Linked DNA regions of Saccharophagus degradans 2-40. The protein of the gene in region 2 interacts with the protein of the main gene of each other region in a pairwise test. Links are inferred from orthologs where the notes say so. Each region holds a gene or a part of one and is shown on either strand. Other genes may lie near its edges.

What was found.
Region 1: the proteins of aceE (region 2) and groL interact in binary tests that used the Escherichia coli proteins (3 or more experiments, as listed by UniProt). The link is inferred for Saccharophagus degradans 2-40 from one-to-one orthologs.

What each region holds. Positions count from the first base shown.
Region 1 is NC_007912.1:1,141,388-1,148,374, forward strand. Bases 1-2,875 are described here. They hold groL (chaperonin GroEL), read left to right. Parts: upstream 1-552; coding sequence 553-2,199; downstream 2,200-2,875. Other genes in these bases: SDE_RS04645 (FxsA family protein), read left to right, coding at 1-34; SDE_RS04650 (co-chaperone GroES), read left to right, coding at 209-499; sodB (superoxide dismutase [Fe]), read left to right, coding at 2,401-2,875. Outside these bases: more of sodB, read left to right, coding at 2,876-2,982; SDE_RS04665 (urate hydroxylase PuuD), read left to right, coding at 3,165-3,812; SDE_RS04670 (hypothetical protein), read left to right, coding at 3,827-4,573; SDE_RS04675 (fumarate hydratase), read left to right, coding at 4,726-6,246; SDE_RS04680 (TonB-dependent receptor), read left to right, coding at 6,627-6,987.
Region 2 is NC_007912.1:3,262,788-3,270,069, forward strand. Bases 2,175-5,344 are described here. They hold aceE (pyruvate dehydrogenase (acetyl-transferring), homodimeric type), read right to left. Parts: upstream 5,030-5,344; coding sequence 2,375-5,029; downstream 2,175-2,374. Other genes in these bases: aceF (pyruvate dehydrogenase complex dihydrolipoyllysine-residue acetyltransferase), read right to left, coding at 2,175-2,358. Outside these bases: sodium:proton antiporter NhaD, read right to left, coding at 1-327; more of aceF, read right to left, coding at 445-2,174; SDE_RS13490 (AI-2E family transporter), read right to left, coding at 5,677-6,747; SDE_RS13495 (sulfurtransferase TusA family protein), read right to left, coding at 6,744-7,001; SDE_RS13500 (M48 family metalloprotease), read left to right, coding at 7,260-7,282. UniProt on the Escherichia coli protein: Component of the pyruvate dehydrogenase (PDH) complex, that catalyzes the overall conversion of pyruvate to acetyl-CoA and CO(2).

The DNA.
Region 1 (6,987 bases), 2.1 Mb from region 2 along the record:
GATTGACGGTGAGTTTCGTCGAGAAGACGATTAAATTCCTATAAAAATTATTCATCTAGGTGTTGAAATCCAAATTTCCATACCCATCTTGGTGAGCACAAGCTTTTAATGTGGTTGCCCCGCTTGTCGGGTTGGCCGCAAACATAAACCAGTTTCCCGGTATTCGGGATCATTCAGTGTGATAAACGCTAATTGGAGAAGAAAGTCGATGAAAATTCGTCCTTTACATGATCGTGTTGTGGTTCGCCGCAAAGAAGAAGAGGCTACTACTGCATCTGGTATTGTTTTACCTGGTTCTGCTAAAGAAAAGCCAAACCAAGGTGAAGTAATTGCCATCGGTTCTGGCCGAGTGTTGGATAGTGGTGATGTGCGTCCATTGGACGTAAAAGTGGGTGACGTTGTGGTATTCGGCAAGTACGCCGGTAGCGACACTATCGAAGTAGATGGTGAAGAGCTGGTAATTCTTAGCGAATCCGACATTAAAGCGATTGTGGAATAAGCCGCATTTCCGCCCCTAAACATCATTTGTTAAACGTCTTTTAAGGAGCCTTAATCATGGCGAAAATTGTAAAGTTTGGTGACGAAGCCCGTCAAAAAATGTTGGCTGGTGTAAATGTCTTGGCCGACGCTGTAAAAACTACCTTAGGCCCTAAAGGTCGCAACGTAGTATTAGATAAGTCTTTTGGTGCACCGACTGTAACTAAAGATGGTGTATCTGTTGCGAAAGAAATCGAATTAGAAGATAAATTCGAAAATATGGGCGCACAAATGGTTAAAGAAGTAGCCTCTAAAGCGTCTGACGATGCTGGTGACGGTACTACTACTGCAACCGTATTGGCTCAAGCCATTGTTAACGAAGGCCTAAAGTCCGTTGCTGCTGGCATGAACCCAATGGATTTAAAGCGCGGTATCGACAAAGCTGTTAACGCTGCTGTTGCTCACATCAAATCTATCGCGCAACCATGTGAAGATGGCAAGTCAATCGCTCAGGTTGGTACTATCTCTGCAAACAGCGATTCTCACGTTGGCGACATCATTGCAGAAGCAATGGCCAAAGTGGGTAAAGAAGGCGTTATTACTGTAGAAGAAGGTAGCGGCTTAGAGAACGAATTGGACGTAGTAGAAGGTATGCAGTTTGACCGCGGTTACCTTTCTCCTTACTTCATCAACAACCAAGAAAGCATGAGCGTTGAAATTGAACAGCCATACATTCTGCTTGTTGATAAAAAAATCTCTAACATTCGCGAATTGTTACCAGTATTAGAAGCTGTTGCTAAGTCTGGCAAGCCATTGGTTATTGTTGCTGAAGACGTAGAAGGCGAAGCATTAGCTACTTTGGTTGTAAACAACATGCGCGGTATTGTTAAAGTGACTGCGTGTAAAGCACCTGGTTTTGGCGACCGTCGCAAAGCGATGTTGCAAGATATTGCAATCTTAACTGGTGGTACCGTAATTTCTGAAGAAGTGGGCTTAGATCTAGAAAGCGCTACTTTGGAGCACTTAGGTTCTGCTAAGCGTGTAACCATGACCAAAGAAAACAGCACTATCGTTGATGGCGCAGGCGTTGCTGCAGATATCGAATCTCGTGTTGCTCAAATTCGCGCGCAAATCGAAGAAACTTCTTCTGATTACGATCGTGAAAAACTTCAAGAGCGTGTTGCTAAGCTTGCTGGCGGTGTTGCCGTTATTAAAGTTGGCGCCATGACCGAAGTTGAAATGAAAGAGAAAAAAGCACGCGTAGAAGATGCGTTACACGCAACACGCGCTGCGGTTGAAGAGGGTGTTGTACCTGGAGGCGGTACTGCGCTTATCCGTGCAGCAGCGGCAATTGCCGACCTTAAAGGCGACAACGAAGACCAGAACGCTGGTATTGGTATTGCTATCCGTGCTCTTGAAGCGCCATTGCGTCAAATCGTTTCTAACGCTGGCGGCGAAGCGTCTGTTGTTGCAGATAAAGTTAAAAACGGCGAAGGCAACTTCGGCTTTAACGCGGCATCTGGCGAATACGGCGATATGCTTGAGTTTGGTATTCTTGACCCAGCTAAAGTTTCGCGCACTGCCATTCAAGCTGCAGGCTCAATTGCCGGCTTGATGATCACCACCGAAGCAATGATTGCTGACAAGCCTTCTGAAGGCGGCGCTGCTGCACCAGACATGGGTGGCATGGGTGGAATGGGCGGCATGGGCGGCATGATGTAAGCCAGCCTTTCCGCTGTTTGTGCTAACGTTTAGTTAGTTAAAAAGAGCGGCTATTAGCCGCTCTTTTTTTTGTGTTTTAATCGAATGCGCGCATTTAATTTGTTATTTTTAAAATCAGCATTCGAATAATAGGTCTATACCGGTGTATTATTTACGGCTTGTACACCTCTTTGTCACTCATTAATGTAAAAGGAAACCGACATGGCTTTTGAACTTCCTGCATTGCCTTATGCAAAAGACGCTCTAGCTCCACACATTTCCGAAGAAACTTTAGAGTTTCACTACGGCAAACATCATCAAACCTACGTAGATAAGCTAAACGGTTTGGTGCCAGGCTCAGAATTTGAAGGCAAAACCTTAGAAGAAATTATCAAAACTTCTTCTGGTGGTGTATTTAATAACGCTGCACAAATTTGGAACCACACCTTTTACTGGAACTGCTTAAGCCCTAACGGCGGCGGCGAAGCGACTGGCGCAGTTGGTGAAGCAATTGTTGCTGCTTTTGGTTCTTTCGAAAAGTTTAAAGAAGAGTTCACTAACTCTGCAATTAACAACTTTGGTTCTGCATGGACGTGGTTGGTGAAAAAAGCAGATGGCACTGTTGCTATTGTAAACACCTCTAACGCCGCTACGCCATTAACTGATAGCAGTGTTACGCCACTGTTGACTGTTGATGTTTGGGAGCACGCTTACTACATCGATTACCGCAACAGCCGTCCTAACTACTTAGGTGCGTTCTGGAAATTGGTTAACTGGGACTTTGCTAACCAAAACTTCGCATAAGTCGATATCGCTATTAAAGCAATCAACGGCACAAAAACCCGCCTTTGCCCTGTGCATGGCGGGTTTTTTTATGGCTATTGCTTTAAAAGCGCGGGCTGTGCTGGTATAAACGTTGGGCAATAACTGGCGCCAAAAGACACTGAGTCCAATTTGTGCGTACATAAAAATATAAGGGGTGAAAAATGGAAACTATGGCGATTGTCGATTTCCTATTTAGATGGGCACACGTACTTTTCGGTGTAACTTGGATAGGTATGCTGTACTACTTTAACTTTGTGCAGGCTGAGTATTTTAAACAAGCGGAACCTGCAGCGCTGGCTGATGCCAAAGCAAAACTGGCCCCGCGCGCATTGTGGTGGTTTCGCTGGGGGGCAATGTTCACTTTTATTACGGGTGTATTGCTGTATGGCGGTGTACATCACAATAGCGCTCTGAATGATTACATCATTTTGGGTGCAACTATGGGCACCCTTATGTTTCTGAATGTATGGCTTATTATCTGGCCTGCTCAGAAGGTTGTTTTAGGTTTAGCCGAAGGTGATGCAAGTGTGGCTGCGCCAAAAGCAGCGTTAGCTTCTCGCACCAACACGCTCTTTTCTGCCCCCATGTTGTTTTGTATGTTGGGCTCGCCACACCTTGGTTACAGTGCAGATCATCTTGTAGCCGTAAATGGCGGTGGGTTAGGTTTGTGGTTGGCTATTGGTTTGATTGGCTTACTGCAGCTTAACGGTATGTTTGGTAAAGCTGGGCCTATCGCTACCATTCGTGGTGTTATTCACATGAGTTTAGCGCTAGCTGCAGTATGCTTCTGTCTTATTCTATTTCTTTAACAGCGTAGGTAAGTATGACTAACGATAGAAAAGAACCCACTATGTCTGCCATTCGACCAGAGCAGGATGAAATTTCTGCGCGGCAGCGCCAGCAGCCAACCGCAGGCAGAAAGCCAGCCGTTGGTACGCCTGTCTCGTCGCGTCCGGTAGTGGTTAAATCTAAACTGGCACCGTTTGCTTTACTGCTAGCAATAACCGCATTGGGGCTAGCTGGGTTTGTCTATTGGCAGTTTATGCTTACCCAGCAAAGCCTAAAATTGGCCGAAGAGCGCATAGTCGACTTAGAAGGCCAGTTGGCTCTCACTGGTGATGAATCCAATGCGTCCATGGCCGCTATGCAAGCTAAGCTTAAGTGGGCGGATTCAGAAATTAGAAAGCTTTGGGGCGTATCTTACGATACTAACCGCAAAAAAATTGAAGCCAGCGAAAGCGCTATTGAAGCCCTAGAAAAGAAAACCGGCGGCATACAGGGTAAAGTGGATAAGGCTTTAAAGGCATCCTCAACAGAGCTAAAAGTATTAAGCGATGTAGTGGATGCTCAGCAGGCCGCGTTTGCCAGCGTAGATAAGCAACAAGGTAACCTGCAAACGCAAATGCAGGCACTTATTGATCGGTTGAATTTGATGGAATCTGAGCAAAAGCAAACTGCCAAGCGCACCAAGTCGAACGAGCAAGCTATAGAAGCGATTGACGCCTTTCGTGTAAGTGTTAACCGCGATTTGCTGCAATTAAAAAGTGGTGGCACATCAACAACGCCGTAACCGCCCGTTAGTTCTACCCCGCCCTATAATAGGGCGGGTATCCTTCGAACACCCCTTTCCCACAAAGTTTTACCTATAAAACCTCGCAAAGCCTGCAGAAAGTGATTTGTGCGTGTAAAATATTGGCACGCCGAAATTAATTGGATGAGAAAATGACTACAGTAATTCGCCAAGAAGACATCATCGCCAGTGTCGAAGATGCGCTTCAATTTATATCCTACTATCACCCCAAAGATTTTATTGATGCGGTTTACGAAGCGTATCAAAAAGAAGAAAGCCCAGCCGCAAAAGATGCGATGGCTCAAATTCTTATCAACTCCCGCATGTGTGCCGAAGGCCACCGCCCAATTTGCCAAGATACCGGTATCGTAACTGCATTTGTTAACGTGGGTATGGATGTACGCGTAGAAGGCGATATGAGCTTTGACGATATTATTAATGAAGGTGTGCGCCGCGGTTACGGTTTAGCATCAAACGTTTTACGTGCGTCTATTTTGGATGATCCAGACGGTGCGCGTAAAAACACCGGCGACAACACGCCTGCGGTAATCCACTACAAAATGGTGCCAGGCAACACTATTGATATTCACGTCGCTGCTAAAGGTGGTGGCTCTGAGGCTAAGTCTAAATTTGCCATGCTCAACCCATCCGACTCCGTTGTAGATTGGGTGTTAAAAATGGTGCCTACAATGGGCGCTGGCTGGTGCCCGCCGGGTATGTTGGGTATAGGTATTGGCGGTACTGCCGAAAAAGCCATGCTGTTGGCGAAAGAGTCTTTGCTAGACCCCATCGATATTCAAGATTTACGCGAGCGTGGCGCATCTAACCGTGCTGAAGAGTTGCGTTTAGAGCTTGTGGACAAAGTTAACGCGTTGGGCATTGGCGCTCAAGGCTTGGGTGGTTTAACAACGGTATTAGATATTAAAGTTAAAGACTACCCGTCACACGCGGCAAACAAAGCTGTAGCCATCATTCCAAACTGCGCAGCAACGCGCCATGCGCACTTTGTGCTAGATGGTTCTGGCCCTGCTTTGCAAACGCCCCCAAGCTTAGACGATTGGCCGGAAGTAACATGGGAGGTGGGCGACAGCGTGCGCCGTGTAAACCTCGACGAAGTTAAAAAAGACGACCTACTCGATTGGAAGCCCGGCGAAACAGTCTTACTTTCCGGTAAGTTGCTTACAGGCCGCGATGCCGCCCATAAGCGCTTGGTGGATATGATCAACAAAGGCGAACCCATGCCGGTTGATTTTACTAACCGCTTTATCTACTACGTTGGCCCTGTAGACCCTGTTGGCGATGAGGTTGTTGGCCCTGCTGGCCCAACAACAGCTACACGCATGGATAAGTTTACGGCAACCGTGTTGGAAAAAACCGGTCTTATCGGCATGGTGGGTAAAGCCGAGCGCGGCCCAGCAGGTATAGAGGCTATTCGCAATAACAAAGCGGTATACCTTATGGCCGTAGGTGGCGCTGCTTACCTTGTATCTAAGGCGATTGTAGCTTCTAAGGTATTGGCGTTCGAAGATTTGGGAATGGAAGCCATTTACGAGTTCGAAGTAAAAGATATGCCTGTAACTGTGGCCGTCGATACCAATGGTGAAGCTGTGCACGAGACTGGCCCTAAAATTTGGAAGGCTAAAATTGAAGAGCAAGCTTTAAGTATCAAATAGTTTTCTAATTCCACGAATGCGGCTTGATTGGTCAGGCCGCTTTTCCCTCTCTGGCTGTAAGCAGCTCTATCTCCTGTTATATCCCTTTAAATACCCCCATTTTAAAACACTCGTTTAGGGGTAGTGGCTTGTCGCTTAGACTAGTTTTTTGACCGAAAACCCCTTAAAGCCCCACTTTTGAGCAATTATTTAGCGCACTCTCGTCTGTTTTGGCGTCTTCCTACTATAACTTTTCAATAATAAACCAGTGTTTTAATCACAAATTGTCATATCGCTAATTGGTATTCCATAATGTGTTGATTGGTCTGCCACTATGTGAGAGTATTGGTCAGAACAATTACAAAGCTTTGCACTAATAATATCCAAGTGGGGTAATAATAATGAATAACCTAAAGGTTAAGCCGCTGGCTCTTGCCATTGCTCTGGGCTTGTCTCCTTCGGCACTAGTTTATGCGCAGTCCGATAGCTCGGCAGACGCGCAGCTAGAAGAAGTGATTGTGACCGGTGTTAAAGCCGCGGATCTAAACGCCCGAGAAGCAGAGCGCAGTAAAGACGCGTTCAGCTCGATTATCTCTCAAGATGACGCCGGCAACTTCGCCGACCAAAACGTTGCAGAATCGCTACAGCGTTTGCCCGGTATTACCTTGCAAAAAAGTGAAGGTGAAGGGCGCTACGTAAACGTACGTGGTTTGGGGGCAGATTTCGTATCGGTCACCATGAACGGTTCTGAATTGGCATCAG
Region 2 (7,282 bases):
TAGCACTAACTTGCGTAAACTCAGCTCACTGGGAAACACCCTTTGAACAACATTCTGCACAAACCCTCTAGCATTCAAATAGGCAACAAAAGTCATAGTGGCCATTAAAAATAACCAGAGAGTCGCAATCTCTAGCAGGTTTTCGTTCAAACTTTCTTGCAGCTCTGCCGTTTCCGCACCTGCGTGCGCATGCATAAATAAAACCACCCACGCCGTACAACCAAAAAACAAAGTGGTTTTTGCTTTGTTAATGTGTATCCATTCTTCAAGAACAATACTTAACATAGCAAGAACAACAAGAGCGATAACAAGATAATGAACAAACATAGAAAAACCACGAAATGTTAAATATTGCCAATGCGCATTAGCAATAAGTTGCGATTAATAATGAAAGGGAACGAAAAAGCGGGCCGTAGCCCGCTTTATTTAATCTGGATGTGGCGCTTAAAGGAGTAAGCGACGCACATCAGACAATACTGCAGATAAGAACGTAAAGAAGCGACCTGCATCACCACCGTTAATTGCACGGTGATCGTAAGATAAGCACAAAGGCAACATCTGACGAGGCTCAAACTCTTTACCGTTCCAACGCGGTTTAATATCCGCTTTAGAAACACCCAAAATAGCAACTTCAGGCGCGTTCACAATTGGGGTAAAACCAGTACCGCCAATTGGGCCAAGGCTAGAAATAGTAAAACATCCGCCCTGCATATCTTTAGGCATCAACTTACCATCGCGCGCTTTCTTAGCTAAAGCTACTGTTTCAGCCGCAAGTTCGAACAAACCTTTTTTGTCTACGTCGCGAATAACAGGTACAACCAAACCGTTTGGCGTATCTACAGCCATACCAATGTGGATGTATTTCTTCTGCACAATATGCTCGCCGTCTGGGTGCATAGAAACATTAAAGCTAGGCTCCGCTTTAAGCGCTGCCGCACAAGCTTTTAGCAGGAACGGTAATGGTGTTAACTTCACACCTGCCGCTTCGGCTTCTGCTTTCATGTTCTTACGGAATGCTTCAAGCTCGGTAATATCAGCATCGTCGAACTGAGTAACGTGTGGCACGTTCAACCAGTTGCGAACCATTGCAGCAGCGGTAACCTTTTTGATTTTGCTCATTTTCTGCATTTCGATCTCGCCGAACTGAGAAAAATCTACTGCTGGTACTGCAGGAATACCCGAACCACCTGTAACTGCTGCGCCGCCAGTGCTGCGTTGCTTCATTACAGTTTTAACAAACTCGCGTACATCGTCTTTAGTATGACGCTTACGAGGGCCGGTTGGCTTCACTTCTGAAAGGTTTACACCTAACTGACGCGCTAACTTGCGTACTGCAGGGCCGGCATACACTTCACCAGTAGTGGCAGACACTTCCGCAGGGTGTAACTCTTGCGTGGTCTTCACTGGCTGCTCAACAGGCTTAGCAGGCGCTTGTGGCGCTGCGGGTGCCGCAGCAGGCGCAGGAGCTGCAGCAGGGGCAGCACCAACAATTTCTAATTTAAGCAGTGCCGCACCTTCAGATACTTTATCGCCTTCTTTAACGGTAATGCTTACAACTTTACCGCTAGCAGGTGATGGGATCTCCATGGATGCTTTATCGCTTTCCAACACAACAATGGAGTCGCCTTCGCTAATTTCATCGCCTTCTGCAACGCAAACTTCGATAACTTCAACGTTTTCTGAGCCGCCAATGTCAGGAACATTTACATCGGTCACACCGCCACTTGCAGCAGGTGCAGGTGCAGGGGCCGCGGCTACAGGAGCAGACTCAGCAGGAGCGGCAGCTGGTGCAGCTGCGCCACCACTTACTTCTAACACAAGAATATCGTCGCCTTCAGAAAGCTTATCGCCTTCTTTGATAGCAAAGCTAACCACTTTACCGCTTGCTGGCGCAGGCACTTCCATTGAAGCCTTGTCGCTTTCTAGCACGATAATGGAATCGCCTTCGGCAACCTCATCGCCCACAGCAACACATAACTCGATCACTTCAACGTTTTCGGAACCACCAATATCTGGAACCTTCACCAACTGCTCAGAAGATGCTGCAGGTGCAGCCGCCTCTGGGGCTGGCGCCGCCGCAGGAGCGGCTGCCGGTTCAGCAGCAGGCGCATCAGCTGCGCCCTCTGCTTCAATTTCAAATATGGCATCGCCTTCAGAAACTTTACCGCCCTCTTTAACAAGAATGCCAACCACTTTACCAGAAACAGGCGAAGGCACTTCCATAGAGGCCTTATCTGATTCTAAAACAAGCAAAGAGTCTTCAGCAGAAACGGTATCGCCTACAGCAACACATATCTCAATAATATCTACGTTGTCCGCCCCACCAATATCTGGGACGTTGATAATTTGCTTAGCCACTAACAACTCTCCTTAATTAGACGGTCATTGGATCTGGTTTGTCAGAATCGATACCGTATTTCTTCAATGCGGCAGTTACATCTTTAGCTGGTACTTTACCTTCGTCAGCAAGCGACTTAAGTGCAGCAACAGTTACGTAGTAACGATCCACTTCGAAGAAACCGCGCAATTTCGCGCGAGTATCAGAGCGACCAAAACCGTCTGTACCCAATACGGTGTAAGTACCAGGAATATAAGCACGCAATTGCTCAGAATAGCTCTTCATGTAATCAGTAGAGATAATGAACGGGCCTTCTGCTGCTTCTAGTACTTCGGTAATGTAAGGCTTACGTAGAGCAGCTTCTGGGTTCAACAAATTATGGCGCTGCGCTTTTTGACCATCGCGCGCCAATTCGTTAACGCTTGTTACGCTCCAAATGTCAGACTCAACACCCCAGTCGTCGCGCAACAATTCTGCTGCCGCTTCAACTTCACGTAAAATAGAGCCTGCACCCATAAGCTGAACACGCTTCTTCTTAGCGGCTTTTTTGCCATCTTTCAGCTTGTAGATACCGCGAATAATGCCTTCTTCTGCACCTAAAGGCATATCTGGGTGCTGGTAGTTTTCGTTCATGGTGGTGATGTAATAGAAGACATTTTCTTTGTCTCCATACATGCGCTGTAAACCATCGCGAATAATTACAGCTAGCTCATAGCTGTAAGTTGGGTCGTAGGTGCGACAGTTAGGAATGGTGTTAGCCATTAAGTGGCTGTGACCATCCTGATGCTGCAAGCCTTCGCCGTTCAGCGTGGTACGACCAGAAGTTGCACCTACCAAGAAACCGCGCGCTTGAATATCACCCGCCAACCATGCCAAGTCACCAATACGTTGGAAACCGAACATAGAGTAGTAAATGTAGAACGGTACCATTGGCTTGCGGTAAGTACTGTAAGCAGTTGCAGCCGCAATCCAAGCAGACATAGCGCCCGCCTCATTAATACCTTCTTCAAGGATTTGACCTTTTTTGTCTTCCTTGTAGTACATGATCTGATCGTGATCATGCGGGGTATATTTTTGACCTTCAGAAGAGTAAATACCCAACTGACGGAACATACCTTCCATACCAAAAGTACGCGCTTCGTCTGGCACGATAGGTACAACGTTCGCACCCATGTTTTTATCTTTAACCAAGGTAGAGATAAAACGCACAAACGCCATAGTGGAAGAAATTTCGCGCTCACCGCTAGATTTCAACAACGCTTTAAACTTATCCAACTCAGGAATAGTTAGCGCTTCGAAGTCGTTTACACGCGCAGGCAAGTAACCGTTTAACGCGTTACGACGCTCTTGCATGTAAACCATTTCAGGTGAATCGGGTGATGGACGGTAGTAAGGAACGCTCTTAAGATCTTCGTCAGAAACAGGAATACCGAAACGATCGCGGAATTTCTTCAAGCTTTCGATATCTAGCTTTTTAACAGAATGAGTGATGTTGGCAGATTCGCCAGCTGCACCCAAGCCGTAACCTTTAACCGTTTGAGCCAAAATAACAGTTGGCTGGGACTTGTGGTTAACGGCTTCGCTATATGCTGCGTAAACTTTTTGTGGGTCGTGACCACCACGAGCCAAAGCGAAGATTTCGTCATCAGACATATCTTCAACAAGCTTTAACAACTCTGGGTACTTACCGAAGAAGTGCTTACGGGTATAGGCACCGCCGTTGGCTTTGTAGTTTTGCAACTCGCCATCAACCACTTCGTCCATACGTTTTTGCAGTAAGCCTGTGGTGTCTTTTTCTAGGAGTTTATCCCAGCCTGCACCCCAAACAACTTTAATTACGTTCCAGCCTGCGCCGCGGAAGATACCTTCCAATTCCTGCATCACTTTACCGTTACCGCGAACAGGGCCATCTAAGCGCTGTAGGTTACAGTTGATAACAAAAATAAGGTTTTCTAATTGCTCGCGGCCTGCAAGCGAAATAGCACCTAAGGTTTCTGGCTCATCACACTCACCGTCACCTAAGAATGCCCACACTTTACGATCGCCACGCTCGCACATTTGACGGGCAGACATGTAGCGCATGAAGTGTGCTTGATAAATAGCAGAGATTGGGCCCAAGCCCATAGATACAGTTGGGAACTGCCAGTAGTCCGGCATCAACCAAGGGTGCGGGTAAGAAGACAAACCATTGCCATCTACTTCGCGACGGAAGTTATCTAGTTGCTCTTCCGACAAACGCCCTTCTAAGTAAGAACGCGCATAAATACCAGGGGAAATGTGGCCCTGGAAGTAAATCAAATCGCCGCGCTGATCACCGTCGTCACCGCGGAAGAAGTGGTTAAAACCTACTTCATACAAAGTCGCAGATGATGAGAAGGAGGAAATGTGTCCACCCAAGCCTTCGTCGTTGTCGTTAGCACGCATAACCATCGCCATAGCGTTCCAACGTACCAAAGAACGAATTTTACGCTCTAGGTGAGCATCACCTGGAGAACGCGCTTCGTCTTTAGCTGCAATAGTGTTGGCGTAGGGAGTGGTGATAGCCGAGGGTAGTCTTACACCGGTTTTAGTCGCAGTGTTGGCTAGCTGAGACAAAAGAAATGACGCGCGCTCCGAACCACTGTACTTAATAACTGACGCTAGAGCATCTAGCCATTCCTGTGTTTCGAGAGCATCGATATCCTCAAGCATTAAAGCCTCCTAAATCATGCTGCGGTTAATTCCGCAGGTTGAAATAAATTTATCTCGTGACCCAAAGCTCAGTGCTACTGGCTTTGAGTCTGAATATTTGGACTTACTATTGGGTATAACTGGATTACACAGGTAATTAACGCAATGCACACTTAATTTAATGCTTTACCTTTCCTCTAACATTGCTAATCAAAAACTGCGTAAACGAAATGTACGGTTATGGCATTCCTCTAGCATAAAAGCCGATTACCCAATAATTTGGGCAAAGCCTTTAGTACTAGCAGAATGAGATAAAGGTGAGCACATCAAGCAATTACGCTTCCCCAACTTTAACTGCCTAAATGACAGACCGCTATTTATGGCATGTTTTAAACATGCTTCTTTTAGAAAATGGGTTCGAGCGCCCGTTCTCTTCACCTGCAAACCCTTTGGTTGCGGGTGTTGTAGCCTTGGCGATGTCTCTTTGTACACTCTACCAAAACAACTTATTTGCACCGACCTTAGTTTAAGGTGTCACGATTCTACACACATGAGTAAGACATTTCCAGTCGCCAATTTAGCTGCAGTGCAGCATTGGCGCGGCCTGCGGCTAAATGGTGCGAATTAACGTGAACGCACCACCAACTGCCAATGCCACTAACGTTACCCTATACGTTACCCGCAATAGGCGAGCCTTTAGTCGGCCACGCATTTAAAATGGCCTTGCACAGAGTTGCAAGCGGAATTGCAAAAAACACACCCCAAAAGCCCCAGAAACCGCCAAAAACCAACACGGAAAGGATAATCATAACCGGATGCATCTTCACCGCTTCAGAAAACAATAGCGGCACAAGCACGTTGCCATCTAATGCTTGGATAATGGTGTAAGCAATCATGATGTACAAAAATTCTGTACCCCAGCCAAATTGGAAAAAACCAATAGCCGCCACAGGCAGCGTTACAATAGCCGCGCCTATATAAGGTACAAGCACCGAAAACCCTACCGCGATACCTAAAAGTAGCGCATATCGCAGACCTAGCAAGCTAAACGTTAAGCTGCTCACCCCACCTACAATAACAATTTCAATTACCTTGCCGCGTACGTAGTTGGCTATTTGTTGGTTCATTTCTCGCCAAATCTTTTGCATTACTGGGCGCTCACGCGGTAACACACTCGCAACCCAACCCAGCATTTGCTGGCCATCTTTTAAAAAGAAGAACACTAATATAGGCACCAATACCAAATAGATAAGTGCAGCAACAATAATAGGCAGCTGGGCCAGCGAAAAAGAAACCGCCGTTTGGCCTGCTTGCGCGAGATCTGTTCGCAGAGCGCCCATTAACTGTTTTACTTGATCCTCGGTTATAAGCGCAGGGTATTCTTGAGGCAGCAATAAGAGTAATGACTGGCCGTCTTTTAACATGCGCGGAGCCTCTGCAAACAAGTTAAGCACCTGCTGCCACAGCGCTGGCAAGAGGTAAATAAGCATCACTACCAGCGAACCGGCCAAAATCAGAAAGGCAATACTTACCGCAACAATGTGGCTAACCCCCCAAGTTTTTAACCGAGCCACAATACCCTGCATTAAAAAGGCGATAATTACCGCGGCAATCATAGGAGCAAGCACCACGCCCATGGTTACGATAATGATAACGCTCGCGACCAATAGCACTGCCACCAGAACAGCTTCTTCGTCAGCGAAATAGCGTTCGAGCCAACGTTTAAATACGGTAATCATGGCGATTTACTCTCTCCTTTTTCTAACACATAGGTTAATTCGTTATCAGACTTTTGAAAATAAAGAAGACTGTGCTCTGAAAGCTTTACAAACGCGTGAAAGTCGCGCTCGCTTCCGGGGTCGGAGGCAATTAATTTTACCGTTTGGCCGGCACTCAATCTATTTAAGGCCTGCTTTGCTTTAAGTAACGGCATAGGGCAAGCGAGGCCTCTAGCATCTACTGTTAGGTCACATTGCGGAAGAGTATTAGACACGTTTATTTACGATTGATTTTGACGTTTATTCACAGCTAGTTCAGACTAGCCAACTCAATATAACAACAAGCTTACAATTGCTGTAAAAACCATGTGAGATAAGCCCTGTAACTGTGGCCATCAATGCCACAACTGAACTAAGCTTACAGACACAAGTCGAAGTTACAGCCATAAAACAATGTTATTGTCTTATTTTTAGGCAACACCGCTAACTTTGCGCGCGCCAACAATAGCATATTAAATAGGGTAATTCTGAAATTGTTTAGCCGTTTAGTTCTAAA